One region of the Mumia zhuanghuii genome, then DNA from elsewhere that is predicted to be linked to it. Evidence: predicted binding sites of a transcription regulator. Region 1 holds the regulator's gene; each other region holds the start of a gene.
What was found. The regulator HrcA, encoded in region 1, represses chaperone genes, less so after heat shock. The targets are predictions, from matches to a motif close to TTGGCACTCGNNNNNNNCGAGTGCCAA.
Positions count from the first base shown of each region.

Region 2: groL (chaperonin GroEL) is a predicted target of HrcA. The motif match lies at 4,822-4,848, and genes of this name have one in related genera.
Region 3: groES (co-chaperone GroES) is a predicted target of HrcA. The motif match lies at 8,881-8,907, and genes of this name have one in related genera.

Region 1 covers NZ_JBHUFT010000008.1:725,372-735,642, reverse strand. The annotation lists gene dnaJ (molecular chaperone DnaJ) at 1-1,100, opposite strand, end outside; gene hrcA (heat-inducible transcriptional repressor HrcA) at 1,117-2,136, opposite strand; gene ACFSDF_RS11910 (DUF3097 domain-containing protein) at 2,271-3,137, shown strand; gene ACFSDF_RS11905 (ABC-2 transporter permease) at 3,203-4,249, opposite strand; gene ACFSDF_RS11900 (ABC transporter ATP-binding protein) at 4,246-5,145, opposite strand; gene ACFSDF_RS11895 (GntR family transcriptional regulator) at 5,142-5,534, opposite strand; gene hemW (radical SAM family heme chaperone HemW) at 5,627-6,859, shown strand; gene ACFSDF_RS11885 (AMP-dependent synthetase/ligase) at 6,914-8,749, opposite strand; gene ACFSDF_RS11880 (MOSC domain-containing protein) at 8,884-9,522, opposite strand; gene ACFSDF_RS11875 (hypothetical protein) at 9,545-9,841, opposite strand; partial or broken gene ACFSDF_RS11870 (hypothetical protein) at 9,861-10,052, opposite strand; gene ACFSDF_RS11865 (GNAT family N-acetyltransferase) at 10,024-10,271, opposite strand, start outside.
Region 2 covers NZ_JBHUFT010000008.1:43,840-54,110, forward strand. The annotation lists gene ACFSDF_RS08505 (alpha/beta-hydrolase family protein) at 1-461, shown strand, start outside; SAM riboswitch class I at 534-675, shown strand; gene thrC (threonine synthase) at 700-1,983, shown strand; gene ACFSDF_RS08515 (MoaD/ThiS family protein) at 1,999-2,277, shown strand; gene ACFSDF_RS08520 (EamA family transporter) at 2,298-3,245, opposite strand; gene ACFSDF_RS08525 (LysR family transcriptional regulator) at 3,320-4,252, shown strand; gene ACFSDF_RS08530 (dihydrofolate reductase family protein) at 4,242-4,715, opposite strand; gene groL (chaperonin GroEL) at 4,975-6,606, shown strand; gene ACFSDF_RS08540 (hypothetical protein) at 6,697-7,875, opposite strand; gene ACFSDF_RS08545 (SigE family RNA polymerase sigma factor) at 7,872-8,438, opposite strand; gene ACFSDF_RS08550 (hypothetical protein) at 8,518-8,673, shown strand; gene ACFSDF_RS08555 (FMN-binding negative transcriptional regulator) at 8,670-9,179, shown strand; gene ACFSDF_RS08560 (metallophosphoesterase family protein) at 9,134-10,012, opposite strand; gene ACFSDF_RS08565 (N-acetylmuramoyl-L-alanine amidase family protein) at 10,028-10,271, opposite strand, start outside.
Region 3 covers NZ_JBHUFT010000002.1:534,322-544,592, reverse strand. The annotation lists gene ACFSDF_RS05770 (succinic semialdehyde dehydrogenase) at 1-617, opposite strand, end outside; gene ACFSDF_RS05765 (helicase HerA-like domain-containing protein) at 717-2,261, opposite strand; gene ACFSDF_RS05760 (GuaB3 family IMP dehydrogenase-related protein) at 2,326-3,429, opposite strand; gene guaB (IMP dehydrogenase) at 3,480-4,997, opposite strand; gene ACFSDF_RS05750 (hypothetical protein) at 5,103-5,915, opposite strand; gene ACFSDF_RS05745 (sigma-70 family RNA polymerase sigma factor) at 5,912-6,511, opposite strand; gene groL (chaperonin GroEL) at 6,708-8,309, opposite strand; gene groES (co-chaperone GroES) at 8,411-8,710, opposite strand; gene ACFSDF_RS05730 (class I SAM-dependent methyltransferase) at 8,933-10,138, shown strand; gene ACFSDF_RS05725 (peptide MFS transporter) at 10,113-10,271, opposite strand, start outside.

The DNA.
Region 1 (10,271 bases):
GCAGCGAACTCCGCCTCGACCCGCTCCTCGCCACGCTCGACGGCTAGCTTCGTGAGGAGGTCTCGCTGTGCCTCATCGAGCTTGGTGGGCGTCTCGACGACCATGCGGACCTTGAGGTCGCCACGCCCGACACCGCGTAGGTGCGGAACCCCGCGGCCCCGGATCGTCACCGTTTCGCCGGACTGGGTGCCCGCCGCGATGTCGAAGCCGATCGTGGGCTCCGCGCCCTCGACGTCGGCGTCAGCCTCGAGCGTCGGCAGGTCGATCTGCGTGCCGAGCGCCGCCGCGGTCATCGGCACCCGTACGTCGCAGTAGAGGTCGTCGTCGGAGCGGGTGAACACCTGGTGCGGCTCGACCTCGATCTCGACGTACAGGTCGGCGGCGGGCCCACCGCCCGGGCCGACCTCGCCCTCGCCGGTGAGCTGGATGCGCGTCCCGGAGTCGACGCCCGGGGGCACCTTGATGGTGAGCGTGCGGCGCGCGCGCACCCGGCCGTCGCCGGAGCACTCCTCGCACGGGTTGACGATGACCGAGCCGAAGCCCCCGCAGGTCGGGCACGGGCGCGCCGTACGGATGTCGCCGAGGAAGGAGCGCTGCACGTGCTGCACCTCTCCGTGGCCCTGACAGGTCTGGCAGGTGACCGGATCCGCGCCGTCGGCCGAACCGTTGCCGTGGCACGTGCCGCACACGACGGCCGTGTCGACCTTGAGCTCGCGGGTGGTGCCGAAGGCGGCGTCGGCCAACGGCACCGCGATGCGGATCAGCGCGTCGTTGCCGCGACGCGTCCGGCCGCGCGGACCGCGCTGGGTCTGCTGGCCGAAGAACGCGTCCATGATGTCGCTGAACGAGAACCCCGCGCCGAAGCCGCCGCCGCCACCCGCGCTGCCGAGCGGGTCGCCGCCGCGGTCGTAGAAGGCACGCTTCTCGGGGTCGGACAGCACCTCGTACGCGACGGTGACCGTCTTGAACCGCTCCTGTGCCTCCGGGTCGGGGTTGACGTCGGGGTGCAGGCTGCGTGCGAGCTTGCGGTATGCCTTCTTGATCTCCTCGGGTGTCGCATCGCGATTCACACCGAGGGTCCCGTAGTAGTCCTGGCTCATGCGTCCTTGTCTGTTCTCAATCGCTGAGGGTCTGGCCGACGTACCGGGCGACGGCACGCACGGCCGCCATCGTGCCCGGATAGTCCATGCGGGTGGGTCCGACGACGCCGAGGGTGGCCAGCGGCTCGTCGGTGCTGCCGTACGCCGTCGCGACGACCGAGGTCGCCGACAGCTCCTCGTACGGCACCTCGGCGCCGATCCGTACGGTGAGCATGCTCGGAGAGGTGGCCTCGCCGAGGAGCTTGAGCAGCACCACGTGCTCCTCGAGCGCCTCGAGCACCGGCTTGATCGAGGTGTCGAAGTCGGCCCCGAAGCGCGCGAGGTTGGCGGCACCGCCGACCGCGACCCGCTCGTCGGAGCGCTCGTCGGAGAAGGCGCGCGTCATCGTCGCGACGACAGCGGTCACGATCGGCCGCTCCTCGGGTCGGAAGGCCGTGATGAGGTCGGCGACGGTCGCTGACGCGTCGGGCAGCCGCTGGCCGACGGCGGCCGCGATGAGCTTGCCGCGCAGCTCGCCGAGCAGATGCTCGCCGGGCTCCTCGGGCAGCTCGATGATGCGCTGGTCGACGCGGCCCGAGCTCGTGATCAGCACGAGGAGGATGCGGCCGCGGTCCATCGGGACGAGCTCGACATGACGCACCGTGGAGCGGGTGAGCGTCGGGTACTGCACGAGAGCGACCTGGTGGGTGAGCTGCGACAGGAGCCTCACGCTGCGCTGCACCACGTCGTCCACGTCGACGGCCCCGTCGAGGAAGGACTCGATCGCCCGCCGCTCAGGGATGCTCAGGCGTCGTACGGAGGCGAGCCGGTCCACGAAGAGCCGATAGCCCTTGTCGGTCGGGATGCGACCTGCGCTGGTGTGGGGCTGGGCGATGAAGCCCTGCTCCTCGAGCACCGCCATGTCGTTGCGGACGGTCGCCGGCGAGACCCCGAGCTGATGCCGGTCGACCAGCGTCTTGGAGCCCACAGGCTCCCGCGTCGCCACGTAGTCCTCGACGATGGCGCGCAGGACCGCGAGCTTGCGTTCGTCGAGCACGACCTCCACCGCCTCGTCCCTTCTCGCACGTCTGGCACTCGTGTGCCGTGAGTGCCAGTCTAGCCAGCAAGGCCAGCCGCGCGTGGCGCCCCGGCGGCGTGTGCCGCCCTGGTGGACCCGCCGCCTCGACTACCGTGCTCCTCGTGACTCACGACCGCTACGGCTCCGACGTCCTCTCCGGCGACTGGCGCGTCCCCAAGCGCGGACGCTCCACCGAGCGGGAGGCGGAGGTCGGGATGGTGCTCGAGGAGGTCCAGACCGACTTCTGCGGCGCGGTCACCCGTACCGACCGCGACCTCGGCACGGTCGAGCTCGAGGACCGCCGCGGCAAGCGCCGTACGTTCCCTCTCGGCCCGGGCTTCCTGCTGGAGGGCAAGCCCGTGATCCTCAAGGCGCCCGTCCGTGCCGCCGCCCCCGCCCGCCCCACCCACACCGCCTCGGGGTCCGTCGCCGTCCACGACGCGAAGGCCCGGATCGCCCGGGCAAGCCGGATCTATGTCGAGGGGCGACACGACGCCGAGCTCGTCGAGAAGGTGTGGGGGGACGACCTGCGGATCGAGGGTGTCGCCGTCGAGTACCTCGAAGGCGTCGACGACCTCCCGTCGGTGGTCGCGCAGTTCAAGCCGGGGCACGGGCGCCGCCTCGGCGTGCTCGTGGACCACCTCGTCCCCGGGTCGAAGGAGTCACGGATCGCCGCCTCGGTGCTGCGCGGCCCGTACAAGGAGCACGTGCTGGTCGTCGGCCACCCCTACGTCGACATCTGGCAGTCCGTGAAGCCGGACCGCCTCGGGCTGGCGAAGTGGCCGATGATCCCGCGGACGATGTCGTGGAAGCACGGCATCTGCCAGGCGCTGGGCTGGCCGCACCGCAACCAGGCCGACATCGCGCACGCCTGGAAGCGGATCCTCGGTACGGTCTCCTCTTACGCCGACCTCGAGCCTGCGCTGCTCGGTCGGGTCGAGGAGCTCATCGACTTCGTCACGCAACCCACCGCTGGTTGAGCCTGTCGAAACCTTGAGCCTGTCGAAACCTTGAGCCTGTCGAAACCTTGAGCCTGTCGAAACCTCTACGGCACGTCCCCTCGGACCCGCCAGAAGCACAACCCACCGAGGCCGAGCGCCAGCACGAGGAGCAGCGCCGTCTCGCGCCACTGCAGCGTCCAGAAGGCGCTGGACGGGTACGACGTGACCTGCTGTTGGTAGCCGTCGGCCGTGAGCCGTTCGAAGCACGCCTCCCGAGCGCCCGCCTTGGCGCTCTCACCCGGCGGCGGCCCGCCGCAGTCGACGACCCACTTCGGCAGGGTCGCCAGCGTCGTTCCGTCGGCGTCGACCGTGACGTTGGAGAGCTCCCACTCACCCGTCCCTTCGGTGCTGACCTGGATCTCCTCCACGCTGGTGATCTCGTCACCAGGCCCCTCGGCCCCACCGACCAACAGCCCGACGAGGTTCTCGTCGGTGATGGAGGTCGCAGTGGTCTCAGGTTCGGCCAGGTGGGCACGCAGCACCGCGGGGACCAGCACCTGGGCGGCGACGATCAGCACGAGGGTCACCGCCATCGCCGGGACGGTCCGCCGGATCACGAGGCCGGCGAGCACACCGATCGCGAGCGCCAGCAGCGCGTAGCCGATCGGTACGCTCCCCCGCGCCCCGAACAGCGCCGGCTCGATCCGGGCGACGGCGAACACGTCCGTCCGATCTCCGGCGGTGACCGCGCGGTCGATGGGACCGGCCCACCAGGTCACACCCCACGCGAGCACACCGGCGACGGCAGCGGTGACTAGCGCGGTGAGGCCGAGCTTCGTGGCCAGCCAGCGCGTACGGGTGACCGACTGGCTCCACGCGAGCCGGTGGGTCCGCGTCTCGAGCTCGCGCGCGACCATCGGCGCACCCCAGAAGGCGCCGACCACGGCTGGCAGCGCGTACGCCGCCGCGATGCCTGCGTAGTAGAGCGTGACCTTGAGTCCGTCGGAGGTCACTCCGTCCAGGAACGAGCTGCTCTCGGCCGCGTCGCCCAGACTCGGGCCGGTGGCCGCGAGCGCGGCGAGCAGCAGGGCGACGCCGAGCGCCGTCGGCACGGCCTGGGGGCGCATCTGGCGCCAGGTCAGCCAGATCATCGGACTACCTCCACGGTCGGGCGCGGGCGCTTGTACGAGGCGTCATTGCGCAGATAGGCGAGAACGAGATCTTCGAGCCCCAACGGGGTCGCGTCCCATGACGGGTCGATCAGCGGCCCGTCTGTGCGGACCACGAACGTGCTCTGCCGCTCGGTGTGGCTCGCCGTCACCACGTGATGTCCGGCAGGCGCCGCGTCGGATGGGCGCCGAGCCCCGGTCATGCGGCGGTGCGAGGCGAGCAGGTCGTCGAGGTCGCCGGCGACCCGGACCTCCGAGTCCACGAGCACCACCAGGAAGTCGCAGGCACGTTCGAGGTCGGAGACGAGGTGCGACGAGAGCACGACCGTGAGGTCGTGCTCGGCGACCGCCTCCATGAGGTCCTGCATGAACTCGCGACGGGCCAGCGGGTCGAGAGCGGCGACCGGCTCGTCCAAGATCAGCAGCTCCGGTCGCTTGCCGATCGCCAACGTGAGCGCGATCTGGGCACGCTGGCCGCCCGACAGCGTGCCGGTACGGCGCCGGGCGTCGAGACTGAGCCGGGCGATCCGCTCGTGGACCAGCCCGTGGTCCCATCGCGGGTTGAGCTTCGCGCCGAGGCGAAGGTGATCGGCGATACTCATCCCCCGGTAGGTCGGAGTGTCCTGACTCACGTAGCCGACGCGCGCGAGATGGTCGGCACCCGACGACGGGTCCTCCCCCAGGACCTCGACCCGCCCTGCGGTGGGCACCAGCATCCCGGCCGCCAGACCGAGGAGCGTGCTCTTGCCGGCACCGTTCGGGCCGACCAGACCGACCACGCGACCGGTCGGGAGCTCGAGGGTGCAGTCCTTCAGGGCCCATTGCCGATTTCGGCCGTATCTCTTGCCGAGCTCATGCGTCCTCAGTGCGGTGGTCATGCGATGTCCTCCTCGGAGGCGGCGCGAAAGGTGGTCGTGAACAGCGCCTCGATGCTCTCGTCGTCGAGGCCGGCACGGCGGGCCTTGGCGAGCCAGCGCTGCAGGTCCGTACGGAGGGGTCCGTGCGCCGCGAGCGTGTTGTCGGTGAGGGTCCGGGTGACGAAGGTGCCGACACCGGGCCGCGGCGCGACGAGGCCGTCGCGCTCGAGGTCGCGGTAGGCCTTCAGGACGGTGTTGGGGTTGATCGCCAGCTGGTGGGCGACGTCCTTCACGGTCGGGAGCTGGTCGCCCTCGGCGAGCAGGCCGAGCCGCAGGGCGCGGCGCACCTGCTGCACGAGCTGAAGGTAGGCCGAGACCCCCGAGCGGGAGTCCAGGTGGAACTCGATCATCGGATACTCCTAATGTGCTACTTGACTAGCACTATAGGCCGCAGCAGCTCCGGCCGCAAGGGTCGTTGGCGGCGCCCTGAGACACTGGACGCATGCCGTCGACGTTGCCTGAGGGTGAAGCTGTCCCCACCGACGGCGCCCTCCCCTCCTCCTCGCTGCAGGCGCTCGGAGCGGCGCCGTTCGCGGCGTACGTGCACGTCCCGTTCTGCGTGACCCGCTGCGGCTACTGCGACTTCAACACGTACACGTCGTCCGAGCTCGGGCCTGGCGCCTCACACGACTCGTACGCCGACACCGTGCTGGCCGAGATCGACCTCGCGGCGCGGGTCCTGGAGCGCGCCGACCGCCCGCTCCCCCGGGTGGAGACGGTGTTCGTCGGCGGCGGGACGCCCACACTGCTCTCGTCCGACGACCTGGGCCGCATCCTCGAGGGCCTCGACAAGACGTTCGGGCTCGCCGACGGCTACGAGGCCACGACCGAGGCCAATCCCGACAGCGTGACGCCGGAGTCGCTCGCGACGCTGCGCTCGCGCGGCTTCACCCGGATCTCGTACGGGATGCAGTCCGCGGTCCCGCACGTCCTCGCCACCCTCGACCGCACCCACGACCCGGCACGGATGCCCGACGTCGTCCGGTGGGCCCGCGAGGCCGGGTTCGCACAGGTCAGCGTCGACCTCATCTACGGCACGCCAGGCGAGTCGCTCGCGGACTGGGAGCGCTCGCTCGACACGGCGCTCGCGCTCGATCCGGACCACGTGAGTGCGTACGCGCTGATCGTCGAGGAGGGCACGGCGCTCGCTCGGCGAGTGGCACGCGGGGAGATCGCCGCGCCGGACGACGACCTGATGGCCGACATGTACGCGGCGGCCGACCAGCGGCTCGGCTGCGCCGGGCTCGGCTGGTACGAGCTGTCCAACTGGGCGCGCGACGAGGCGGCCCGATGCTGCCACAACGAGCTCTACTGGACGGGCGCAGACTGGTGGGGCTTCGGTCCCGGGGCGCACAGCCACGTCGCCGGCACCCGCTGGTGGAACGTCAAGCACCCCGCGGCGTACGCGAAGCGGCTCGCTGACGGCGTCTCTCCCGGGCACGGACGCGAGATCCTCGATGCCGAGACGCGACGGGTGGAGCAGGTTCTGCTGGAGTCACGCCTGCGCGACGGCATGCCGATCGAGAGGTTGGACGACGCCGGGCGGGCGGCCGTACCGGCGCTGGTCTCCGAGGAACTCGTCCAGGCCGCACCGCTCGCGGACGCCGGCCGGCTCGTCCTGACGCTGCAGGGTCGCCTCCTCGCCGACGTCGTCGTACGCCGCCTCCTGCCGTAGAACGACGGAAGGGCCGCACCGCCTTGCGGTACGACCCCTCCGGACGCGCTCGGATCAGGCGTCGGCGTAGAAGCCGTCGAGGGTGTCCTTGAACTTGTCCTCGACGTACTTGCGCTTGAGCTTGAGGCTCGGCGTCAGCTCGCCCTCCTCGACGGTCAGGTCGTGGTCGAGCACGACCCACTTCTTCACCGTCTCCCAGCGGTTGAGCTTGGAGTTCAGCTGGTCGACGTAGCCCTCGATCGCCGTCTGCATCTGCGGCGACGAGACGACCTCCGCGTAAGACTTGCCCGCGAGCCCGTGGTTGTCGGCGAACAGCGTCGCGGCGTCGGGATCGATCGTGATCAGCGCCGAGACGAAGTTGCGGTTGTTGCCGTAGACGACCATCTGGCTCGCCAGCGGGCAGACGCCCTTAAAGATGCCCTCGACGTACGACGGTGCGACGTACTTGCCGCCCGACGTCTTGAAGAGGTCCTTCTTGCGATCGGTGATCTTCAGGAACCCGTCGGCGTCGATCTCACCGATGTCACCGGTCGCCAACCAGCCGCCGTCGATGATCGCGGACGCCGACTCGCTCTCGAGGTTGTGGTAGCCCTGCATGACACCCGGACCCTTGATGAGGATCTCGCCGTCGTCGGCGATCTTGACCTCGGTGCCGGGCATCGGCAGTCCGACCGTGCCGAGCTTGTAATGGTCTGGGTGGTTGACGAACGAACCCGCGGCGCTCTCGGTCAGCCCGTAGCCCTCGAGGATGAGGATGCCGGCAGCCTCGAACCACTCCGCGACCTCCTGGGACAGCGCCGAGGCACCGGAGATGAAGAAGCGGATGCGTCCGCCGAAGCGCTCGCGCACCTTGGAGAGGACGAGCTTGTCGCCGATCTTGTGCTGGAGGTTGAGGCCCGCCGGGACAGGCTTGCCCTCGCGCTCGAGCTGCTTGACCTGCGCGGCGACCTTGGTGGCCCAGGTGAAGAGCTTGAGCTTGACGCCGCCCTCCTCCTCCATCATGCCGACGATGCGGCCGTAGGCCTTCTCGAAGATGCGCGGCGCCGCGCCCATGAACGTCGGCTTCACGACGGCCAGGTTGTCGACGATCTTGGGGATGCGTCCGTCGATCGCGGTCGCGAAGCCCACGCGCAGCTGGGTCGAGAGCAGGACCTTGCCGAAGGAGTGCGCCATCGGCAGCCAGAGGTACTGGAGGTCGTCGATGTTCAGGTATCCACCCGCGGCAACAGCTGCGCCCTCGTACGTCCACGAGTCGTGCGTCAGCCGGACGCCCTTCGGACGACCCGTCGTGCCGGAGGTGTAGATCAGGGTGGCGAGGTGCTCGGAGTCGATGGCAGCAACGCGGTCAGCGACGACGGTCGGCTGCTCGGCCAAGAGCTTGGCCCCGAGCTCCTCGACCTCGCCGAGCGACAGCACCCAGTCACCGTCACCGTCACCGTCGAACAGCACGACCTTGATGACGTCGGGGAGCTCGCTGCGCTTCTCCTGGAGCTTGGCCAGCTGCGTCGCATCCTCGGCGAACACGATGCGGCTGCCAGAGTCCGCGAGGATGTAGGCGACGTCGGCGGCAGCGGTGGTCGGGTAGACCGTGGTGGTCGCCGCACCTGCGGCCATGATCGCCAGATCGCTCAGGATCCACTCATAGCGCGTGCCGGACGCGATCGCCACGCGCTGCTCCGGCTCGATGCCCAGCGAGATGAGGCCCGCCGCGATGCGCGACACGATCTCACCGGTCTCACCCCAGGTCAGCGACCTCCAGTTCTCGCCGACAGGGTGGCGGTAAGCCTCACGGTTCGGGGTCTCACGGACACGGGCGTAGAACAGCTCGCCGACGTTTTTTGCACGCGAGTCGACGACTTTCATCTGCTCGGGTGTCGGGGCGTTGGCCATCAGGAGTGCACCTCATCGCTGGGAGTGGTAGGAGTGATGGGGATCACGGGATGGGCTGAATCGTACGCGACCCCTGTGACTCCGGGCACAGTCCCGGCCCAATCGAGACCTTTCCGCGACCCGCGGGTGTCCGCTCACGCTTGCGTCGCGACGTACTCCTCCGCTTTGCGGCGCGCCTTCGTACCGAGCGCCTGGGCGTCAAGAAGCGCCGGCAGAAGGTCGCGCTCAGTCGCGAGCGCTCGGAACACCACCCGGACCGTCACGCCGTGCGCAGGCCGGTCGACGACCTCGATCGCGTTGCCGGATGCAAGCTCGCCTGGCTCGACGACCCGCAGGTATGCCCCGGGGACCCGCGCCTCGACGAACCGACGAGCCCACCGCTCCTGGTCGACGTGGCCGGCGAACACCGCGCACGGGATCCGGGTCCCGCACACCTCCAGCACCGTCGTCCCGATCCCCCAGCGCTCGCCGACGACCGCTTCGTTGACGTCGATCCCGCGGGTGGTGAGGTTCTCCCCGAAGGTGGTGCCGTTCGGCAGCGGGCGGCCGAGCTGTGCCGACCAGTCCTCGAGGTCTTCCGCCGCGTAGGCGTACACCGCCTGGTCGACTCCCCCGTGGTGCTCGAGGTCGGCGATCTCGTCGCCGTCCAGTCCGTACGGACCGACGCGCACCGGTCCGGAGACCGGGCGCTTGTCGATCGCGGACCGCTTGAGCGATCCCCACGGCACGGGCTTGATGCGTCCGGTGCAGACGGACTCGACGTACGCTCCCACGGCGGCGAGCGTACCGACAGCGTCAGCCCACCGCGACCGGCAGCAGTCCTCTTCGGGTCCGCGACGCGATCTCGGCGTTGGTCACCGTGTTCGGCGACGCCACGTTGACCGGGCAGCTGATCTCGGGTTGGTCGGCGATGTGGTCCACGGCGCGCGCAACGTCGTCCACGTGCAACCAGCTGAACACCAGCGGAGCCCCGCCGCGCAGCAGCGGGAGCGTGCGGTCGCGGTGCTCGCGCTGCACGCTCAGGTAGAGCTCGTGGGCCAGCGCGTCCTTGCCGGAGAAGTAGGTAGGCGTTGCCGAGCGAGACCCCGGCATCGCTCGCGATCCGGCGCATCGTGGTCGCCTCGTACCCGTCTTCGCGGAACAGTCGCAGCGCCGCCGAGACCGACCGCTCACGGGTGTCCTTCGGCAGGTATGGCGAACACGTCAAGACCAGGATCGGACCAGGGTGCAGCTCAGCGGTGTCCCATGCCAGGGCGTACGTGCGGTAGGTGCCGTCAGCGCAGCGACTTCGCCATGACGACACGTGGCCGCGGGTGGAAGTACGGCGCGTTCCAGGGCACGTCAGCGAACGTCGTCAGCGTCAGGACGTCATGCTCGTTCGTGCGCGCCCAGCGCTCGACGGTGTCGACGAGCGCCGCGCCGATCCCCCGCCCCGCGTGTGACGGGAGCACTGAGAGCTGCTCGAGGTGCGCGCGACCGTCCACGACGTCGGCGAGCGCGAACGCGACCGGCACACCGTCGT
Region 2 (10,271 bases), 680 kb from region 1:
GCGCCCTGTGGGTGGGGTCGCCCGCCTTCACCGAGCTTCGTCGGACGGCCGAGCGTGAGCGCGTCCGCGGCTCGCGGCAGGTCGCGCCGGTGGTCGGCGACGGCGGCACGATCCGCTTCGCGAACCGCATCAGCGACCTCGACGGCGCCTCGCCGCGCGTCACGTACCTGCAGAACGCGGACGACCCGATCGTCTGGTGGGAGCCGTCGCTGGCGTGGGGCGAGCCGGACTGGATGCAGGAGCGTCGCGACCCCGCGGTCTCCCCGTACCTGCGGTGGTGGCCCACGGGCACGTTCTTCGCGCTCGCGCTCGATATGGCGGGCGGCAACGATTTCGACGAGGGCAACGGTCACCTGTACGGGACGCAGCCGCTGGACGCCTGGCGAGCGATGCTGCCGCAGGCCGACTGGGACGACGAGCGCGTGGAGGCGCTGCGCGAGAGGCTGCGCGGGGTCCGCTGAGGTGCGGGGCCAGGGCTGTCCACATGGTGGAATGAGTGGACGGTATGTGAGACGGACACGTAGGCTGAACGCAGCTCATCACGAGGGGCGGAGGGACACGGCCCGACGAAGCCCCGGCAACCAGCTGACGTGAACTCGCGATCCCGCGAGGCCGCCGCCAGGCATGGTGCCAAGTCCGTCCTGTGGCGAAAGTCGCGTGCAGGGAAGATGACGAGGAGGCCTCGTGAGCGCGAGCACGCTGCAAAACCCTGACCGTACGACCGGCCCTTCGACGGGCTCAGGACAGCCTCGCGAGGGCGCCTTCGGCAACGCGACCGGCCTGGTGTGCCGCGCGTGCGGCGCCCACCAGGAGCTCGGTCCCCACTACGCCTGTCTCGAGTGTTTCGGCCCGCTCGAGGTGGCGTACGACTTCCCGGCGATCACCCGCGAGCAGATCGAGGCGGGGCCCAAGAGCATCTGGCGCTACCAGCCGCTGCTGCCGGTGCCGGCCGACATCGCCGCGATCCCCAACACCGATCCCGGCTTCACCCGCCTCGTGAAGGCCGACAACCTGGCCCGCGAGCTCGGCATCAAGACGCTGTGGATCAAGGACGACTCGGGCAACCCGACGCACTCCTTCAAGGACCGCGTCGTCGCCGTCGCACTGTCAGCGGCTCGCGAGCTCGGCCTGAAGGTCCTCGCGTGCCCCTCGACGGGCAACCTCGCCAACGCCGTCGCCGCGGCCGCCGCCCGCGCCGGCATCAAGAGCGTCGTCTTCATCCCGGAGAACCTCGAGCGGCCCAAGATCCTCACGACCGCGGTGTACGGCGGCACGCTGGTCGCCGTCCGCGGCAACTACGACGACGTCAACAAGCTCGCCAGCGAGATCGCCGGCGAGGAGGACGGGTGGGCGTTCGTCAACGTCAACGTCCGGCCCTACTACGCCGAGGGCTCCAAGACGCTGGCGTACGAGACCGCCGAGCAGCTCGGGTGGCGCATCCCGGAGCAGGTCGTCATCCCGGTCGCGTCCGGCTCGCAGCTCACCAAGGTCGACAAGGGTTTCACCGAGCTCGGCAAGCTCGGTCTCGTCGACGCGACGCCCTACAAGATCTTCGGCGCCCAGGCCACCGGCTGCTCGCCCGTCGCACAGGCGTTCCGCGAGGGCCACGACGTCGTCCGCCCGGTCAAGCCGGACACGATCGCCAAGTCGCTCGCGATCGGCAACCCCGCCGACGGTCCGTACGTGCTCGACACCTGCCGCCGTACGGGCGGTGCGGTCGAGGACGTCTCCGACGACGAGGTGCGCGACGGCATCCAGCTCCTCGCCCGTACGGAGGGCATCTTCGCGGAGACCGCCGGCGGCGTCACGATCGCGACGCTCAAGAAGCTCCTCGCGAGCGGGCAGCTCGACCCGGAGGCGGAGACGGTCGTCTTCAACACCGGCGACGGGCTCAAGACCCTCGATGCCATCGCGGACCGGGTCGGCCCGGCCGCGACCATCGACCCGACCTACACGGCGTTCACCGCCGCCAACCTCGTCTGATCCGAGAGGACACCCATGAGCGTCTCCGTCCGCATCCCGACGATCCTGCGCACCTACACCAAGGGTGACTCCGAGGTGAACGTCGACGGCGAGACCGTCGCCGCCGTCATCGACTCGCTCGAGGCCTCCTTCCCGGGGATCAAGGCGCGCGTGGTCGACGAGACCGGCGCGATCCGGCGGTTCGTGAACGTGTACGTCGGCACCGAGGACGTGCGCTTCGCCGAGGGCCTCGAGACCTCGGTCCCGGCCGGCCAGCAGGTCTCGATCATCCCGGCGGTCGCCGGCGGCTGCTGACCCCAGACCCTCGAGGACGGTCAGGCCGTGGTCTTCGAGATCTCGGACGGCCCCAAGGGTCGCGAGGCGCGCGAAGTCGTCCCGGCTTGATCGCTTGTCGTCGTCTTGCGCCGGGTCGACCCGAGAAGGACACCGGCGATGACGACCGCCCCCGAGGCCAGCTCGAACGGGTGGAGGCGTTCCCCGAGGACGACGGCGCTCGTGCTCATGCCGACCACCGGGACGAGCATCGAGAACGGCGCGACCGTGCTCGACGGATAGCGGGTCATCAGCATCGTCCACAGCCCCGAGCCGACGACCGTGCCGATCACGATCGTGTAGGCGATACCGAGGACTGCTGGGAGCGCCTCGGCGGTGAACGCGGTCGTGATCGAGGTGCCGACGCGCCCGGGGCCCTCGACGAGCAGTGCCAGGGCGAGCATCGGGATCGGCGGGACGACCGACATCCAGAGGGTTAGGTGCAACGGGTTCGACGGACGGGCCTGCCGGTTCGCGAGGTTGCCGAAGGCCCATCCGAGGGCGCCGAGCAGGGTCAGTACGACGGGGAGGAGCGCCGCCGTCTGCGACCGGTGCCACGCGACTCCGGCGAGCCCGGCGATCGCGAGGAGGATCCCGAGGACCTGACGGCCGCTCAGGCGCTCGCGGAGCAGGACGCCGGCGAGGACGACGGTGAACGGGGCGGACGCCTGGAGGACCAGCGAGGCGAGCCCGGCAGGCATGCCGGCGTTCATCCCGGCGTAGAGGAAGACGAACTGCGCGATCCCGAACCCTGCCCCGTACCCGATCAGCCAGCGCAGCTCCACGTCCGGCCGCGGGACGAGCAGGATCGTCGGGATCGCCATCAGGCCGAACCGCAGCGCTACGCAGAACATCGGCGGGAAGTGCTCGAGCGAGGCGTGGATGGCGAGGAAGTTCAGCCCCCAGGTGACCGCGACGAGCACGGCGAGGGAACGGTCACGGGAGGTCACGCGTCCCAGCGTGCGGGCCTTCTTGGATGTAGCACAAGCGACTATTTCTCTTGTCACCTTGTAGCGTTGCTTCAATGAATGGAGACGGACTCGACGTCGACAAGCTCGCGGTTCTGCGCGAGCTCGCCGAGCGCGGGAGCATCACGGCGGTCGCCGCCGCGACGTACCGGACGCCGTCGGCGATCTCCCAGGCCCTCAAGGCGCTCGAGCGCGAGCTGGGGGCGGTGCTCGTCGAGCGCGACGGCCGCGGCGTACGGCTCACCGAGGCGGGCCACCTCCTGGCGGAGGGAGCCGTCGAGATCGCGCAGGTGGTGGCACGGACCCGGGCACGGTTCGAGGAGTTCCGTGGTGACGTGCGCGGCGAGGTCGCCGTGGCGGCGTTCCCGAGCGGCGCCGAGATGCTGCTCGCGCCGCTCGTCCCTCGTCTGGCCGCCCACGCGCCTGGCGTCACCGTACGGCTCAGCGACCTCGACCTCGCCGAGCACGACCTCGCGGCGGCGACCGCCGACCACGACGTCGTCATCGGCCACTCCGTCGTGGCGGTGCCCGACGCCCGTACGACGGGCCTGCACGTCACGCCGCTCCTGCGTGAGCCGCTCGACGTCGCCGTCGCGGAGGGCCACCGGCTCGCGACGCAGGAGCGGGTGCGCCCCGAGGACCTCGCCGGCGAGCCGTGGATCGGCGTGCCGGAGGGGCACCCGTTCGACCTGCTCCTCCCGATGCTCGCCGTCGACGGACAGGCGCCCCAGGTCGTCCAGCGGTTCCTCGACAACCACGTCGTCGCGGCGTTCGTCGCGTCGGGGCAGGGGATCGCGCTCCTCCCGCGCCTGTGGGCGACGGCGGCACAGCCGCGGGACGTCCGGCTGCTCGGGCTCGACGGTGTGCGAGCGGGCAGGCACGTCTTCGCGCTGGCGCGACCCGACCGTGCCGAGCGTGCAGCGGTCCGAACCGTGCTGAGTGACCTCGAGGTGGTGGCCGGCGAGCTCGCCGCGCGCGTCAGCCGATGACGCGCGCCCAGAGGTTCTGGATCTCGCCGGACGTCGAGCGGCTGATCCAGTCCAGCCTCACCGGGAGACCTTCGGGGGCGTCGAGGACCGGGGTGCCGGCGCCGACGAACCGGGGCACGACGTGCAGCATCACCTCGTCCAGCAGGCCCGCCTCCAGAAGACGCCTCGCGGTGACCGCACCGAGCACGACCACGTACTTGTCGCCGGCCGCCTCCGCCGCGACCGCGTAGGCGTCCTCGACCGTGCCGGTGACGAAGACGATCCCTTCGGCGGGAGGCTCGTCCGGGTCGTGGGTGTGCACGACGATCGGCCCCTCCCACGCACCGCCGTACGGGCGGGCCGTGAGCGCGTCGACGAGGGCGTTGTCGCCCATCGCGGGCTCGACGAGGAAGCCGATCTCCTCGTCGGGGCCCGTGATGAAGCCGTCGAGCGAGGCCGTGGAGTGGTAGAGCGAGGTCGCCATGGGCAGGTCCTTCGGTCGGGATCGGAAGGGGGGACCGGCCGTCCCTGGGGAACTCATCGCGTGCCCCAGTCTTTGCACTCGCTGGGCCCGAGTGCTAGAAAGGGCGTTAGCACTCGTCTCGTACGAGTGCCAACGTACGAACGGGACAGGTCGATGAGGTTCGAAGGTCACGGCGAGAAGGGATCGCCGCGGACGCGGGCCGTCCGTCGCGGGCATCGCCCTGAACCATCCACCTCTACGCGGAGGAATCGCGGGAGATATGCCTAAGACCATTGCATTCAACGAGGAAGCCCGCCGCGGCCTCGAGCGAGGGATGAACGTCCTCGCCGACGCGGTGAAGGTGACCCTCGGCCCCAAGGGCCGCAACGTCGTCCTCGAGAAGAAGTGGGGCGCTCCGACCATCACCAACGATGGTGTGAGCATCGCCAAGGAGATCGAGCTCGAGGATCCCTACGAGAAGATCGGCGCCGAGCTCGTCAAGGAGGTCGCCAAGAAAACTGACGACGTCGCGGGCGACGGCACCACCACCGCCACGGTGCTCGCTCAGGCGCTCGTGCGCGAGGGCCTGCGCAACGTCGCGGCCGGCGCCAACCCGATCGCGCTCAAGCGTGGCATCGAGAAGGCCGTCGAGGCCGTCTCCGCCCAGCTGCTCTCGATGGCCAAGGACATCGAGACCAAGGAGCAGATCGCTTCGACGGCCGCGATCTCCGCTGCTGACCCCATCGTCGGCGAGATCATCGCCGAGGCGATGGACAAGGTCGGCAAGGAAGGCGTCATCACCGTCGAGGAGAGCAACACCTTCGGGCTCGAGCTCGAGCTCACCGAGGGCATGCGCTTCGACAAGGGCTACATCTCGCAGTACTTCTACACCGATCCTGAGCGCATGGAGGCGGTGCTGGACGACCCGTACATCCTCATCGCGAACTCCAAGATCACCTCGGTCAAGGATCTCGTCCCCGTCCTCGAGAAGGTCATGCAGTCGGGCAAGCCCCTGCTGATCATCGCCGAGGACATCGAGGGCGAGGCGCTGGCCACCCTGATCGTCAACAAGGTCAAGGGCACCTTCAAGTCCGTTGCCGTCAAGGCTCCGGGCTTCGGTGACCGCCGCAAGGCCATGCTGACCGACATCGCGATCCTCACCGGTGGCGAGGTCATCAGCGAGGAGGTCGGTCTCAAGCTCGAGAACGCCGACATCTCGCTGCTCGGCACCGCGCGCAAGGTCGTCGTCACCAAGGACGAGACCACCATCGTCGACGGTGGCGGCTCGGAGGACCAGATCACCGGACGGGTCAACCAGATCCGTGCCGAGATCGAGAACTCCGACTCTGACTACGACCGCGAGAAGCTGCAGGAGCGCCTGGCGAAGCTCGCCGGCGGTGTTGCGGTCATCAAGGTCGGCGCGGCCACCGAGGTCGAGCTCAAGGAGCGCAAGCACCGCATCGAGGATGCCGTGCGCAACGCGAAGGCGGCCGTCGAGGAGGGCATCGTCGCCGGTGGCGGCGTGGCACTCGTCCAGGCCACCGCTGCGGCGTTCGAGAAGCTCGAGCTCGAGGGTGACGAGGCGACCGGCGCGGCCATCGTCAAGTCGGCCTCGACCGCTCCGCTCAAGCAGATCGCCGTGAACGCCGGCCTCGAGGGCGGCGTCGTGGCGGAGAAGGTTCAGGGGCTTCCCCTGGGTCACGGCCTCAACGCCGCGACCGGCGAGTACGTCGACCTCATCGCTGCAGGCATCCTCGACCCGGCCAAGGTGACCCGCTCGGCGCTGCAGAACGCAGCCTCGATCGCGGCGCTCTTCCTCACCACCGAGGCCGTCGTCGCCGACAAGCCCGAGAAGAACGCTCCGGCCATGCCGGGCGGCGACATGGGCGACATGGGCGGCATGGGCTTCTGATCTCAGAACCCACCGTCTGAGCTCGGCTCAGCACCACGCGGCGCCCCGTCGGTCCTCGGACCGGCGGGGCGCCGTCGCGTCACGTGGTCCTCAGAAGGTGTCCTCTCCGGGGAAGGACGCCTGGCGGATCTCGGTTGCCTGCACGTGGCACGGCAACGACTCCTCGCCCTCCTCGGGGACCTCGCAGTCGTACAAGGTCCAGCCCTTCCGCCCCTCTAGCTTCGTGAGCACCATCGGACTCCCGTCGGTGTCGAAGGAGACTTGGGGAATGTCGCGCCGATCCTCCTCGATCCGAAGCTCGGTGCGCTGCTTCGTCGCGACGTCCTCCACGACGACGGGATCGCCGGGGCGACCGTCCTGGTGCACCGAGTTCCCGGCGATCAGCCTCAGCCGCCCGTCAGGGGAGAGGTACTGCTGCTCACCGTCGTGCTCGCCCTCCAGGCGTACGACCGCCCAACCGTCGAGACCGCCACCTGGTCCACCTCGGCCGAGCTCGCCCGGCCCGTAGGTCAGGATCGTTCGGCCGGCGACACCCGAGACCATCAGGTCGCCGGTCACCTCGGGTTCGAAGAACCCGGCGTCGGTCATCGTGTTCCAGATCCGGTACTCGGTGCCGGCGTCCGACCGCATCGCGATCACCACGATCCCGGTCGCGACACCGTGGATGACCCCGTCGCTCGCAGGTGTGTCGGTGTCGGACTTCTGGAGCGGGATACGTCGCCGCTGCTCCTTGCCGTCGACGAGGTCGTACACGTGGACGGTCGTACGACCGTCGGCTCGGCTCGTCCAGGCGACCGTCGACGACGCCACGTCCGCGGCCAGGCTCGGGGACCAGTCGGGATCGTCGCTGACCAGGTCGCCGATCGGCGTCTCCTCTCCCTCTGGCGTCATCAGGTACGGCCGGCGGTCGTCGCCCAGATAGACGACTCCCTCGGGGGTGGCCACTGCCATGCCTTTGGGGCCGCCGTGGGTGCGCGTGTGCAGGGTGCCGTCCATCGCCACCTGCGTGGCTGCGGCGAGATAGACGTGGAGGCCGTCGGTCGGCTGTACGGCCAGCGGCGCCTGGTCGTCGGCGATCAGCGGTCGGACGAGGATGCTGCCGACGGCGATGGCCCCGGCGGCGGCCAAGGCCACGGCGGGGACGAGCATGCCGGCCCGCGGTCGAGAACGTGCAAGGTGGCGACGCGTGAGCGCCACCATGTCAGGCTCCGGTACGGGGCCAGAGGTGTGGTCGGCGACGGAGTCGCGGACGAGGGTCTCGAGGTTCATGCCGGGCTCCTGCCGAGGTCGATCGTGGATCGCGGGGTGTCGCCTTGGTCGGGATCTGGGTCGAGGCCGTGGCCGCGCGCGGCGAGCTCGGTGCGCAGCATCCGCATCGCCGCGCTCGTCCGGCTCTTGACCGTGCCCGGTGGGATCTTGAGGACAGCGGCGACCTCGCGCTCGCTCAGGTCCTCGAAGTAGCGGAGAACGACGACGGCGCGCTGCTTGGCGGGGAGCCGTTGCAGACAGCGCCACACGATGTCGGAGGTTGCGACCGCGTCATCGTGTCCGCCGCTGGCTCGCTCGGGCACGTCCGGCACCGACCGCTCCACGTGGCGCCAGCGCCGGCGCCACCCGTCGCGCACCTCGTTGACGATCATGCGTCGCACGTACGCGTCGGGGCTGTCGGCGGCTCGGACTCGCTGCCATGCTGTGAACGCCTTCGCGAACGCGGACTGCACCACGTCCTCAGCGTCGTCGCGGTTGCCGGTCAAGGCGTGTGCGAGCCGGAACATCGGCGTCCAGCGCGCGGTGACGAACGCTTCAAAGGCGTCGCGCTCTTGGGGGGTCATGATCCTAGGGACGCTAGCGGGCGCAAGATCGGTTCACTCGCGTTCCGAGAAAGCTGCCGCAGGGTCGTACGGTGGCGAGGTGTACGTGCCCCGCTTCAACGCCCTCGACGACGACGCCGCGATCGACACGCTGATCCGTACGGTCGCTGCCGGCGATCTCGTGACCGCGGACGCCGACGGCATCCCGTACGCGACGCGCTGCCGCTGGTCTGGCTGCGCGACGAGGACCGCGTGATCGCGCACATGGCGCTCGCGAACCCACACTGGCGCACCCTTGCCGACGATGCGCCCGCGCTGATCGTGGTCACGGGACCGCAGGCGTACGTGTCGCCGTCCTGGTATGCGGCCAAGGCCGAGCATGGACGTGTCGTCCCGACCTGGAACTACACGCGGGTCGAGCTGCGCGGCACGGTCCGTGTGCACCGCGACGCCTCATGGCTCCGCGCCGCCGTCACCCGGCTGACCGATCTCCACGAGCAGCCGCGTGCGGAGCCGTGGGCGGTGACGGATGCGCCCGAGCCGTTCGTCGAGGGGCAGCTGCGGGGGATCGTCGGGATCGAGATCGCGGTCACCTCTGTCGAGGCCAAGGCCAAGCTCAGCCAGAACCGTTCGGCCGCCGATCAGGCCGGGGTGATCGCCGGGATGCGGGCAGAGGGTGGTGCCGAGCCGCGCGCGGTCGCCGACGCGATGTCAGCTCACTCCTCGTCGACGTCGGCCCACGACACGGCATCGACCAGGTAGACGAGCTCACCCGCGCGCGGCTCCCGCGCCTGCAGCACGTGGAAAGCCGGCGAGAACGGCCCCCCGAGGTCGACCACCGTGGCTCCGGCACCGAGCACGGCGCGCGTGCGCGACGGCGGTGCGGTGAGGTCGATGCGGGTCACCACACCCGGGGTCACCCAGACGGGGACCCCGCGCATCGTGCCCGACAGCTGGTGGTGGAAGTGCCCGCACAGCACCGCCTGGACGTCTGTCCCTGCGACCGCGTCGGCCAAAAGGTCGCGATCGTGCAGCCCGACGTCCTTCATGATCAGCGACGAGTCGAGGGAGAGCGGGGGATGGTGGAGCGCGACGATCGTCCCGTACGGCGCGGGCGTCGCGAGCTGGCCCCGCAGCCACGCGAGCTCGCCGCCGCTCAGCTCGCCGTGGACGGCGCCGGGCACGAGGCTGTCGAGCGTGATCACCCGCAGGCCGCCGACGTCGCTCACGGCGGCGCGCTTGCCGGCTGAGCCGCCGGCGAGCCGCCCCACGTCGCGTCCGTCGGCGTCGAGGTGCCCCGAGCCGAGCGCCCGCGTGAACGCACCGCGGTCGTCGTGGTTTCCGGTCGTGTAGACGTGCGGGATGCCGCGCTCCGCGGCGAACGCGCCCACCATCTCGCGGACGGCGACGCATCCTTCGTACGAGCCGTCGTCAGCGATGTCGCCCGTCACGAGGACGAGGTCGAGGGCGGGGACGTGGCGTGCGTCGTGGAGCAGCCCTTCGAGCGCGGTGACCGCGTCGACACCGTCCTCGTCAGGACCGGTACGGCTCACGTGGGTGTCGGAGAGGTGGAGGAGGCGATGCGTGGTCGGCACCCCACGCAGCCTAGGTCACCGAAGGTGCTCGACGGCCGCCGTCATGAGTGCCCGGGCGTAGCGGCGCTGCCCGGCCGCCGAGCGCATCGTGCGGGCGTCGCGGCGGTTGCGCATATTGCCCAGCTCGACCATCACGGTCGGGATGCGGCTGAGGTTGAGGGTGCCGAGATCGCCGCGACGCACCAGACCACGACCGCCGGCCGTGTACGTCGAGCGGTGGAAGCCACGCTGCTCGAGCGCCGCGCGCACCTCGCGGCCG
Region 3 (10,271 bases), on a different contig from region 1:
TGGCTGTCGGGCTTGTGGACGACGGCGTTGCCGGCGCCGATCGCGGGGAGGCCGTCCGAGATCGCCAGCGTCAGCGGATAGTTCCACGGGGAGATGATGCCGACGACGCCCTTGGGGACGTGGTTGATCCGCGCCTGGGTGAGCAGCGGGTAGACGCCGGGCACACGTCGCGTCCGCAGGTGGCGATCGAGCGTCCGTGCGTAGTAGCGCGCGGTCAGGGCGACGTGGAGCACCTCGTCGTGCGCGTGCCTGCGGGCCTTGCCTGACTCCCACTGGACGAGGTCCATGAGGCTGTCGGCGTTGTCGAGCACCGCGTCGTGCAGATCGAGGAGCAGCGCCGAGCGGTGCGCGAGCTCGGTGCGCGACCACATCTTCTGGGCGGCCCGGGCCGCGGCGAACGCATCCGCCACATCGCCCTCGTCTGACAGGGGCAGCGTCGCGATCGGCTGGCCGGTGAACGGCGCGTACGTGGTCTCCGAGCTGCCCGAGGTCGCCCGCAGCTGGGCGGTCAGCCTGCGCACCTGTGCAGGGTCGAGCGCGAACGCGGCTCTGGGGTCGTGCTCGGGGTCGGCAGGGAGCGCACCGGGCGACGAGGCGCGGGGATCGCGGCGTGACATGCGGCCACTGTAGAGCGGGTGACACGCGATGGCTACCCCCCGGTAACCGGTGCGTCACCGGGGGTGTCGCATCGCTGGACGCGGCCGCCGCGCAATGGGTCAGCGCCTGCCGAAGATACGTTTCGCGACTTCCCTCGCGAACGTGCGGCTCGCCTCCCCGACGGCGCGGTCCAGCGGCGACATCCGAGTCGTCCGTGAGGTGCTGCGCGACTTGCGACGCTTCGGCTTCTCGTCCCAGCCGTCCGGGTAGACCTCCCCCGGCTCCCCCGTCCGAGCCTCCTCGGCCGACATCTCCGGCGGCTTCTCGGGCGTCTTCTCCGGCGCCGGCACCTCCGTCCCGTAGCGCGCCTGCAGCGGCGAGGCCGCGACCGCCGCTGCCATCGCCTCGGCGGGCATCGGCTCCATCGACCCCTGAGGCGCCCGGACCCGTGTCCAGGCCACCGGCGACGGCGCACCCTTCTCGTTCATGACCGTCACGACCGCCTCGCCTGTCGCGAGCTGCGTGAGGACCTCCGCGAGGTCGTACGAGGAGGTCGGATAGGTCGTGACCGTCGCCTTGAGCGCCTTGGCGTCGGCCGGCGTGTGGGCACGCAGCTGGTGCTGGACGCGGGAGCCGAGCTGGGCGAGGACGTCACCGGGGACGTCCTTCGGGGTCTGCGTCACGAAGAAGACACCCACACCGCGCGAACGGATGAGCCGTACGGTTTGGACGACAGTGTCCAGGAAGTCGTCAGAGGCGTCCTTGAACAGCAGGTGCGCCTCGTCGAAGAAGAACACCAGCTTGGGCTTGTCGGTGTCGCCGACCTCGGGCAGCTCGGAGAACAGCCGCGTGAGCAGGTACATCAGGAACGTCGAGAACAGCTCCGGCTTGTCTGCGACCCCCGGCACCTCCAGCAGCGACACGATCCCGGTGCCGTCGTCGGCCGGACGGAGGAAGTCCGACACCGCGATCGACGGCTGCCCGAAGAAGCCGTCCGCACCGGCGTCGGCGAAGGCGACCAGCTCGCGCAGGATCACCCCGGCGGTGGCCTTCGACAGCCCGCCGAGCTCGGCGAGGTCGGCCTTGCCCTCCGCGCTGGTGAGGTGCTGGACGACGGCGCGCAGATCCTCCAGGCGGACGAGGGGGCGCCCGTGCTTGTGGGCGTAGTGGAAGACCAGGCCGAGCGAGGACTCCTGCGTCGCGTTGAGCTCGAGGACCTTCGCGAGCAGGGTCGGCCCGAACTCCTCGACGGTCGCGCGGATCGGGACTCCGGTCCCGGCCCCGCCGAGGCTGAAGAACTCCGTACGGGTCGCGGCCGGCTCCCAGTCCTGCCCGATGCTCTCCGTACGAGCCGACAGCGCCTCGCTCGGCGTCCCGGCGACGGCGATGCCGGAGAGGTCGCCCTTGATGTCGGCGGCGAACACCGGGACGCCGTGGGCCGCGATCTGCTCGGCGAGCACCTGCAGCGTCTTCGTCTTGCCCGTACCGGTGGCGCCCGCGACGAGGCCGTGGCGGTTGAGCATCGCGACAGGGATCCGCACCTGCGCCTGCGGCCGCGCCTCGCCATCCTCGACGAGGGCGCCGAGGATCACCGCCGGCTGCGCGAACGTGTACGCCGCGGCCTCCTCGGCCGCCCTGCGTGCCTCGTCCGCGTCGTCGCTCATGACTCACATCCAAGCGCCGACCCGGCGGGGTGTCACGCCGAGCCGCCGTGCCGCCGAGCAGGCGCTACTGGACGACGACCTCGACGCGCTGGAACTCCTTGAGCTCCGTGTAGCCGGTCGTCGCCATCGCCCGGCGCAGCGCGCCGATGAGGTTCATCGTGCCGTCAGGCGCCGTCGACGGGCCGAACAGGACCGACTCGAACGACCCGACCGTCCCGAGATCGATGCGCTGCCCGCGCGGAAGGTCGGAGTGCCACGCCTCGGCACCCCAGTGGAACCCTCGCCCGGGAGCCTCAGCGGCCCGTGCGAACGGCGAGCCGACCATCACCGCGTCCGCGCCGCAGGCGATCGCCTTGGCGAGGTCGCCGCTGTGTCCGACCGAGCCGTCGGCGATGACGTGCACATAGCGGCCGCCGGACTCGTCGAGGTAGTCACGACGCGCCGCGGCGACGTCGGCCACCGCGCTCGCCATCGGGACCGCGACGCCGAGCACCTGACGGGTCGTGTGTGCCGCTCCCCCGCCGAAGCCGACGAGCACGCCCGCAGCACCCGTCCGCATGAGGTGCAGGGCCGCCTGGTGCGTGGCGCAGCCGCCGACGATCACGGGGATGTCGAGCTCGTAGATGAACTCCTTGAGGTTCAGCGGCTCGGTCTGGCCGGAGACGTGCTCGGCCGACACGGTCGTGCCGCGGATGACGAACAGGTCGACTCCCGAGTCGACGACCGTCTGCGCGAACTGCTTCGTCCGCTGCGGCGAGAGCGCGCCGGCGACGGTCACGCCCGCGTCGCGGATCTGCTTGAGCCGCTCGTGGATCAGCTCGGCCTTGATCGGCTCCTCGTAGATGCGCTGGAGCCGCACCGTCGCCTCGCGCGGCTCGAGGGTCGCCACCTCCTCGAGGAGCGGGACCGGGTCGTCGTAGCGCGTCCACAGGCCCTCGAGGTCGATGACGCCGAGGCCACCGAGCTTGCCGAGCATGATCGCGGTCTCCGGCGACATGACCGAGTCCATCGGCGCCGCGACGACCGGGATCTCGAACCGGTACGCGTCGATCTGCCACGCCGTCGAGACCTCTTCGGGGTCACGGGTACGGCGGCTCGGCACAATCGCGATGTCGTCGAACGCGTACGCCCTGCGGCCGCGCTTGGCGGCGCCGATCTCGATGTCCATGACCGCAGTCTAGTGAGGCCACCCGCGGCCGTCCGACCCCGTACGGGCGGTCAGAAGCGTGCGTAGTTGGGCGCCTCGACCGTCATCTGGATGTCGTGCGGGTGGCTCTCCTTGAGACCGGCCGCCGTGATCCGGACGAACTGGCCGCGCTCCTGGAGCTCGGGGATGGTCCGCGAACCCACGTAGAACATCGACTGGTGGAGACCGCCGACGAGCTGGCGGACGACGGCACCGAGCATGCCGCGGTAGGCGACCTGCCCCTCGATGCCCTCGGGAACGAGCTGGTCGTCGCTGGTGACGTCGGCCTGGAAGTAGCGGTCCCGGGAGTAGGACTTCTTGCCGCGCGAGGACATCGCGCCGAGCGAGCCCATGCCGCGGTAGGACTTGTACTGCTTGCCGTTGACGAAGATCAGCTCACCGGGGCTCTCCTCGGTGCCGGCGAGCAACGAGCCGACCATCACCGTGTCGGCACCGGCGACGAGCGCCTTGGCGATGTCGCCGGAGTATTGAAGGCCGCCGTCGCCGATGAGCGGCACGCCCGCCGGCTTGGTCGCACGCGAGGCCTCGTAGATCGCGGTCACCTGCGGCACACCGACGCCCGCCACGACCCGCGTCGTGCAGATCGAGCCCGGGCCGACGCCGACCTTGACCGCGTCGACGCCCGCGTCGACCAGTGCCTTGGCGCCGGCGTACGTGGCGACGTTGCCGCCGATGATCTGGACGTGGGAGGTGGCCGGGTCCGCCTTGAGCCGCTGGATCATCTCGAGCAGTGCCCTGGCGTGCCCGTGGGCCGTGTCGACGACGAGCACGTCGACGCCCGCCTCGACGAGTGCGGTCGCGCGGTCCCAGGAGTCACCGAAGAAGCCGACGGCCGCACCGACGAGCAGACGCCCCTGGGCGTCCTTGCTCGCATGAGGGAACTGCTCGGACTTCACGAAGTCCTTGACCGTGATGAGGCCGCGCAGGTGGCCGGTCTCGTCGACGAGCGGGAGGCGCTCCTTCTTGTGGGCGCGCAGCAGCTCGGCGGCGTCCTCACGGTCGATGTCGACCGGGCCGGTGATCAGCGGCATCGTCGTCATGACCTCGCCGACGGTCTTCTTGGACCACTCGGCGACCGGGACGAAGCGAAGGTCGCGGTTGGTAACGATGCCCAGGAGCTTGTCGTCGCCGTCGACCACCGGGAGCCCCGAGACGCGGTACTCGCCGCAGATCTCGTCGAGCTCCTCCAGCGTCGCCTTGGGGGTGATCGTGATCGGGTTGGAGATGACGCCGGTCTGGGTCCGCTTGACGAGATCGACCTGGTAGGCCTGGTCCTCGACGGACAGGTTGCGGTGGAGGATCCCGATGCCGCCCTCGCGGGCCATCGCGATCGCCATCCGCGCCTCGGTGACGGTGTCCATCGCCGCAGAGATCAGCGGGATGTTGAGCTCGATGCCACGAGTCAGCCGTGCACGGGTGTCCACCTCGCTGGGGATGACGTCGGTCTCCCCTGGCAGGAGGAGGACATCGTCGTACGTGAGACCCAGCGGTGCGAACTTCTCGGGTACACCTGCCGCGTTGAGATCCATGAGGCCCTTCCTTGCGCGCCGACGTCCCCATCCTAACGAGGACCTCCGTGCGCACTCCAACGCCGACTGCGTCTCAAGACTTCCCGCCACGTCGTGCGGCGCCGGTCACCCCCGAGTCTCGACCTCCGAGCCCCACAGGCCGGAGAGCCACCAGGGCCGGTCGCGATCGCTCGTGCGGTCGTCACGGTCGTCGTCGCGGTCGTCGCCGCCACGGCCCCGGTCATCGTCGTGGTCGTCGCGATCGCGGTCGGACTCTTCGCCGCGCGGCTCTCTCGGGTCGGGCGTCCAGGGAGGGGCCGGCGTGGGCGATGCGGTCGGCGGCGTGCCCGGGGGCGCAGGAGGCCCGTCGGACGGACGCCTGTCCTGCGGCTCCTTCTCGTCGCGGTCGCCACCGTCTGCGCGCGACTCGTCGCTCGCGAGCTGCTCGCCGGAGACGGACCGGCTCGCGAGCGCGTCCGCGTCGGCACGCCCGGCGACCATCTCCGGCGACGTCGGCGCAGCGGTGGCCGGAGGCGTACGCGGAGCCCGCGCGTCACTGGCGTTCGGGTCGGCAAGCCCCTCGCCCAGACCTACGGCCCGCTCGACGACGAACTGCAGCGGCGCGACGGGGTTGCCGGCGACCGCCTGGCTGACCCCCATCGACAGCAGCACGGCAGCAGCCGTGCCCATCGTCGCGGCCCGACGCGTGTGGCGGGCCGCGACAGGGGCGACATGGCGACGGTGCGAGCGGCCGGCGCGCAGCGGGACGGGCGCCGGAAGAGCCTCCTTCGAGGTCGTCGGCGTCGCAGCCGCGTCGTCGAGCAGGACCGCTCGCCACGACGCCAGCGCCTCGAAGACGGGGTCGTCCGGGACATCGCCCGCGATCAGCGCGTCGAGCAGCTCGTCGTCGTGTGCGACGGGGTCATAAATGCCGCTCATGCACGCACCTCCCCTCGCGTGATCTCACGGGCCCGGTGCAGCGCACGCAGCCGCTGGAGCGCGCGGTGCTGAGCGATCCGGACAGCGCCGGCCGTCATACCCATGGTCATGCCGACATCGGCCGCGCTCAGGCCCATCGCGACGCGGAGGACCAGCACCTCGCGGAGACGCTCGGGCAGCGAGTCGAGGAGGTCGAGCACGTCCTTCGCTTCGAACCGGTCGAGGACCTCGCTCTCGGCCGACGCCGCGGTGTCGCCGAGGTCGGGGACGACCTCGACGAAGATGTGCCGCGACCGGTACGCGCTGCGCTGCGCGTCGGCAACCTTGCGGCTGCCGATCGCGTACACGAACGCCTCGAACGGGACACCGTGGTCCTCGAACGTCGGAAGTGCCTGGAAGACGGCGATGCAGATCTCCTGCGCGACGTCGTCGGCCAGCTGCCCTCCGTCGCGATAGCCCGACAGGCGGGCGCGACAGTAGCGGTGCGAGACCGTACGGACGTCTCGCATCAACGCATCCATGACGTCGCTGTCGCCGATCGCACGGTGCGCGAGATCGGTCAGGTCAGCCTCGCCGGCGAGGTGGCTGGGGAGCATCGGGGGTCGTCCTCCAGGTCGGGCAGGGGTGAGACGGGTCCGAGGGCCAGGACGGCGCCCGAGCTGCGCCAGGACATACCGTCCCACGTCCGCCCGCGACACGCCAGAACCGACGCGCCAGAACGACGGACGGCCCGCCCCGGGAGAGGGGCGGGCCGTCCAGTGACTCGTGCCGCAGCTGGCGGCGCGAACGACGTCAGTGCGAGTGAGCGCCTGTGCCGTGCTCGTCGTCGGCGGGCTTCTCGACGACCAGGGTCTCGGTCGTCAGGAGCATCGCCGCGATCGACCCGGCGTTGGCCAGCGCCGAGCGGGTGACCTTGACCGGGTCGAGGACGCCCTGGGCCACCAGGTCGCCGTACTCGCCGGTCGCCGCGTTGTAGCCCTGGCCGCTCTCGCGGACCTTGGCGACCACGACGTAGCCGTTCTCGCCGCCGTTCTCGGCGATCCAGCGCAGCGGCTCGACGGCCGACTTGCGGACGATCGACACGCCGACGGCCTCGTCGCCCGTCAGACCGAGGTCGCCCTCGAGGACCGACACGGCGGTGACGAGAGCCGAGCCGCCGCCGGCGACGATGCCCTCCTCGATCGCCGCACGGGTCGCGGAGACCGCGTCCTCGATGCGGTGCTTCTTCTCCTTGAGCTCGACCTCGGTCGCGGCACCCACCTGGATGACGCAGACGCCGCCGGCGAGCTTCGCGAGGCGCTCCTGGAGCTTCTCGCGATCCCAGTCGGAGTCGGTCGACTCGATCTCGGCCTTGATCTGGTTGACGCGCGCCGCGACCTCGTCGTCCTTGCCAGCGCCGTCGATGATCGTCGTGGCGTCCTTGGTGATGACGACGCGACGGGCGGTGCCGAGGTCCTCGAGCCCGATCTGGTCGAGCTTGAGGCCGAGGTCCGGGGTGACGACCTGCGCACCCGTGAGGACCGCGATGTCCTGCAGCATCGCCTTGCGGCGGTCACCGAAGGCCGGAGCCTTGACGGCAACCGAGGTGAACGTGCCGCGGATCTTGTTGACGACCAGGGTCGAGAGCGCCTCGCCGTCGACGTCCTCGGCGATGATCAGCAGCGCCTTGCCCGCCTGGACGACCTTCTCCAGCAGCGGCAGGAGGTCGGCGATGGCCGAGATCTTGCCCTGGTTGACGAGGATGTAGGGCTCGTCAAGGACGGCCTCCATGCGCTCGGTGTCGGTCACCATGTAGGGCGAAAGGTAGCCCTTGTCGAACTGCATGCCCTCGGTGAACTCGAGGTCGGTGCCCATGGTGTTGGACTCCTCGACGGTGATGACACCGTCCTTGCCGACCTTGTCGAAGGCGTCCGCGATGAGCCCGCCGATGTGGGCGTCACGCGCGGAGATGTTGGCGACGTGCGCCATGTCCTGCTTGTCGTCGACGTCGCGGGCGAGCTCGAGGAGCTTCTCCGAGACGGCCTCGACGGCCTTGTCGATACCGCGCTTGAGCGCCATCGGGTTGGTGCCGGCGGCCACGGCGCGCAGGCCCTCGTGGACCATCGCCTGGGCGAGCACGGTCGCCGTGGTGGTGCCGTCGCCGGCGATGTCGTTGGTCTTGGTGGCGACTTCCTTGGCGAGCTGGGCGCCGAGGTTCTCGAAGGGGTCGTCGAGCTCGACCTCACGCGCGACGGTGACACCGTCGTTGGTGATCGTCGGCGCGCCCCACTTCGAGTCGAGCACGACGTAGCGGCCCTTCGGACCGAGCGTCACCTTGACGGTGTCGGCCAGGATGTCGACGCCACGCTCGAGCGACCGACGAGCATTCTCGTCGAACTCAAGAATCTTGGGCATAGGGATCCTTCTGGTGTGTGTCGGGCCCGGAGCCGGGCCCGTGTGCGGCGGACGAGCAGGCCCGCCCCAACAGCGCGAGGCCGCCGGGGCGAGCGAGGTCGTTACTTCTCGATGACCGCGAGGACGTCACGCGCCGACAGGATCAGAAACTCCTGGCCGTCGTACTTGACCTCGGTGCCGCCGTACTTGCTGAAGACGACGACGTCGTCGACCTTGACGTCGACGGGGATGCGCTCGTCGCCGTCCTCGTTGAAGCGGCCCGGACCGACAGCCAGGACCTTGCCCTCAGTGGGCTTCTCCTTGGCGGTGTCCGGGATGACCAGACCAGATGCGGTGGTCTGCTCCGCCTCGAGAATCTTGACGACGATACGGTCCTCGAGCGGCTTGATGGTGACCGACACTTGTCGACCTCCCCTTTCGGTGTGACCCCGTACGCGGTTGTTCACCCGTACGACATGACTGGGAATGTGGTCCTGCGCGGTGCTTGCACGCACGCCGTCGCGGGGATCGTGCGCCGCTGCACCGTTAGCACCCAGGATACGAGAGTGCTAACCCCCACCGTAGGACGGGGCTAGCACTCGGTCAAGCAGAGTGCCAATCAGTGCCGCTGCCAGACTGGGGCAATGGAGCTCGCGACGTTCGAACTGCTCCTCGGCGCGCAGGGGCAGCGGGTGCTCCACGAGGCGGCCGAGTCGTACGGGCGCGTCGACGACCTCACCCTCGGGACACGGCTGCGAGCAGCCGGGCATCCTCCCGAGCTGGTCGCCGCCGCGATCGGGCAGGTCGCGCTGCGCCGACGTGCCGCGTCCAAGCTCGGCGCGGAGGCGGCATCGATGTACTTCACGCCGGACGCCCTCGAGCAGGCCACCCGCGCCGCCGTCTCGGCCCACCGGGCAGACCGGCTGCAGACGCTCGGCCCGCGCACGCTGGTCGACCTCGGATGCGGCATCGGGGCCGACCTGGTCTCCTTCGCCCGGGCGGGACTGCACGTGCACGGCGTCGAGCTCGACCCGGTCCGCGCGGCGATGGCCCGCAAGAACCTCGCCGTGCTCGGCCTGCGCGGGACGGTCGAGCTCGTGGATGCGACCACGGTCGACACCGCCTCGTACGACGTGGCCTTTGTCGACCCTGCGCGCCGCGACGGCCGAGGGCGGACGTTCGACCCGCAGGCGTTCACCCCGCCCTGGCCGTTCGTCGAGTCGCTGCTGGCCGGGCACGGTGTCGCCAAGGTGCTCCCGGGGATCGCGCACGACCTCGTCCCGGACGGTGTCGAGGCGGAGTGGGTCAGCGAGCGTGGCGACCTCGTGGAGGCCTGCCTGTGGGGGCGGGCGTTCGCCGGCGCCAGGCGGCGCGCGACCGTGCTGAACCCGACGCTGCTGGGCCCGCAAGGAACGGCCACGCTCACCGACGAGGACGCCCCCGAGGACACGCCCGCGGGCGAGCCCGGCGAGTGGTGGTACGAGCCGGACGACGCGGTGATCCGGGCCGGGCTCGTCACCGCGGTCGCCGCACTCACCGGCGGTTGGCTCGTCGACCCGCACATCGCGTACGTTTCCAGCGCGACCCTTGTCGTGACTCCGTACGCCCGCGCGTTCCGCGTCCTCGAGGAGCTGCCGTACCGCGAGAAGCAGCTGCGCGCCGCGTTGCGGGCACACGACGTCGGTACGCTGACCATCAAGAAGCGCGGCGTCTCCGTGGTCCCCGAGGTACTGGTGAAGCGCCTGAGGCTCACCGGATCGGTGACCGCGACCGTGATCCTCACCCGGGTCCAGGGCGAGGGTCGGGCCTTCCTCGTCGAGCCGGTCAGCGCACCCCGCGCATCTGCTTGAGCACCCACGGGCTGATCAGCGCCAGCGCCAGCCCGATGGCGATCGCGACCGCCCCGAGGATCCCGAAGTAGCGGCCCTCCTGCCCCGCGTCGAACAGGCGCGTGTACTGCTTCGCCAGCGTCCCCGACAACGC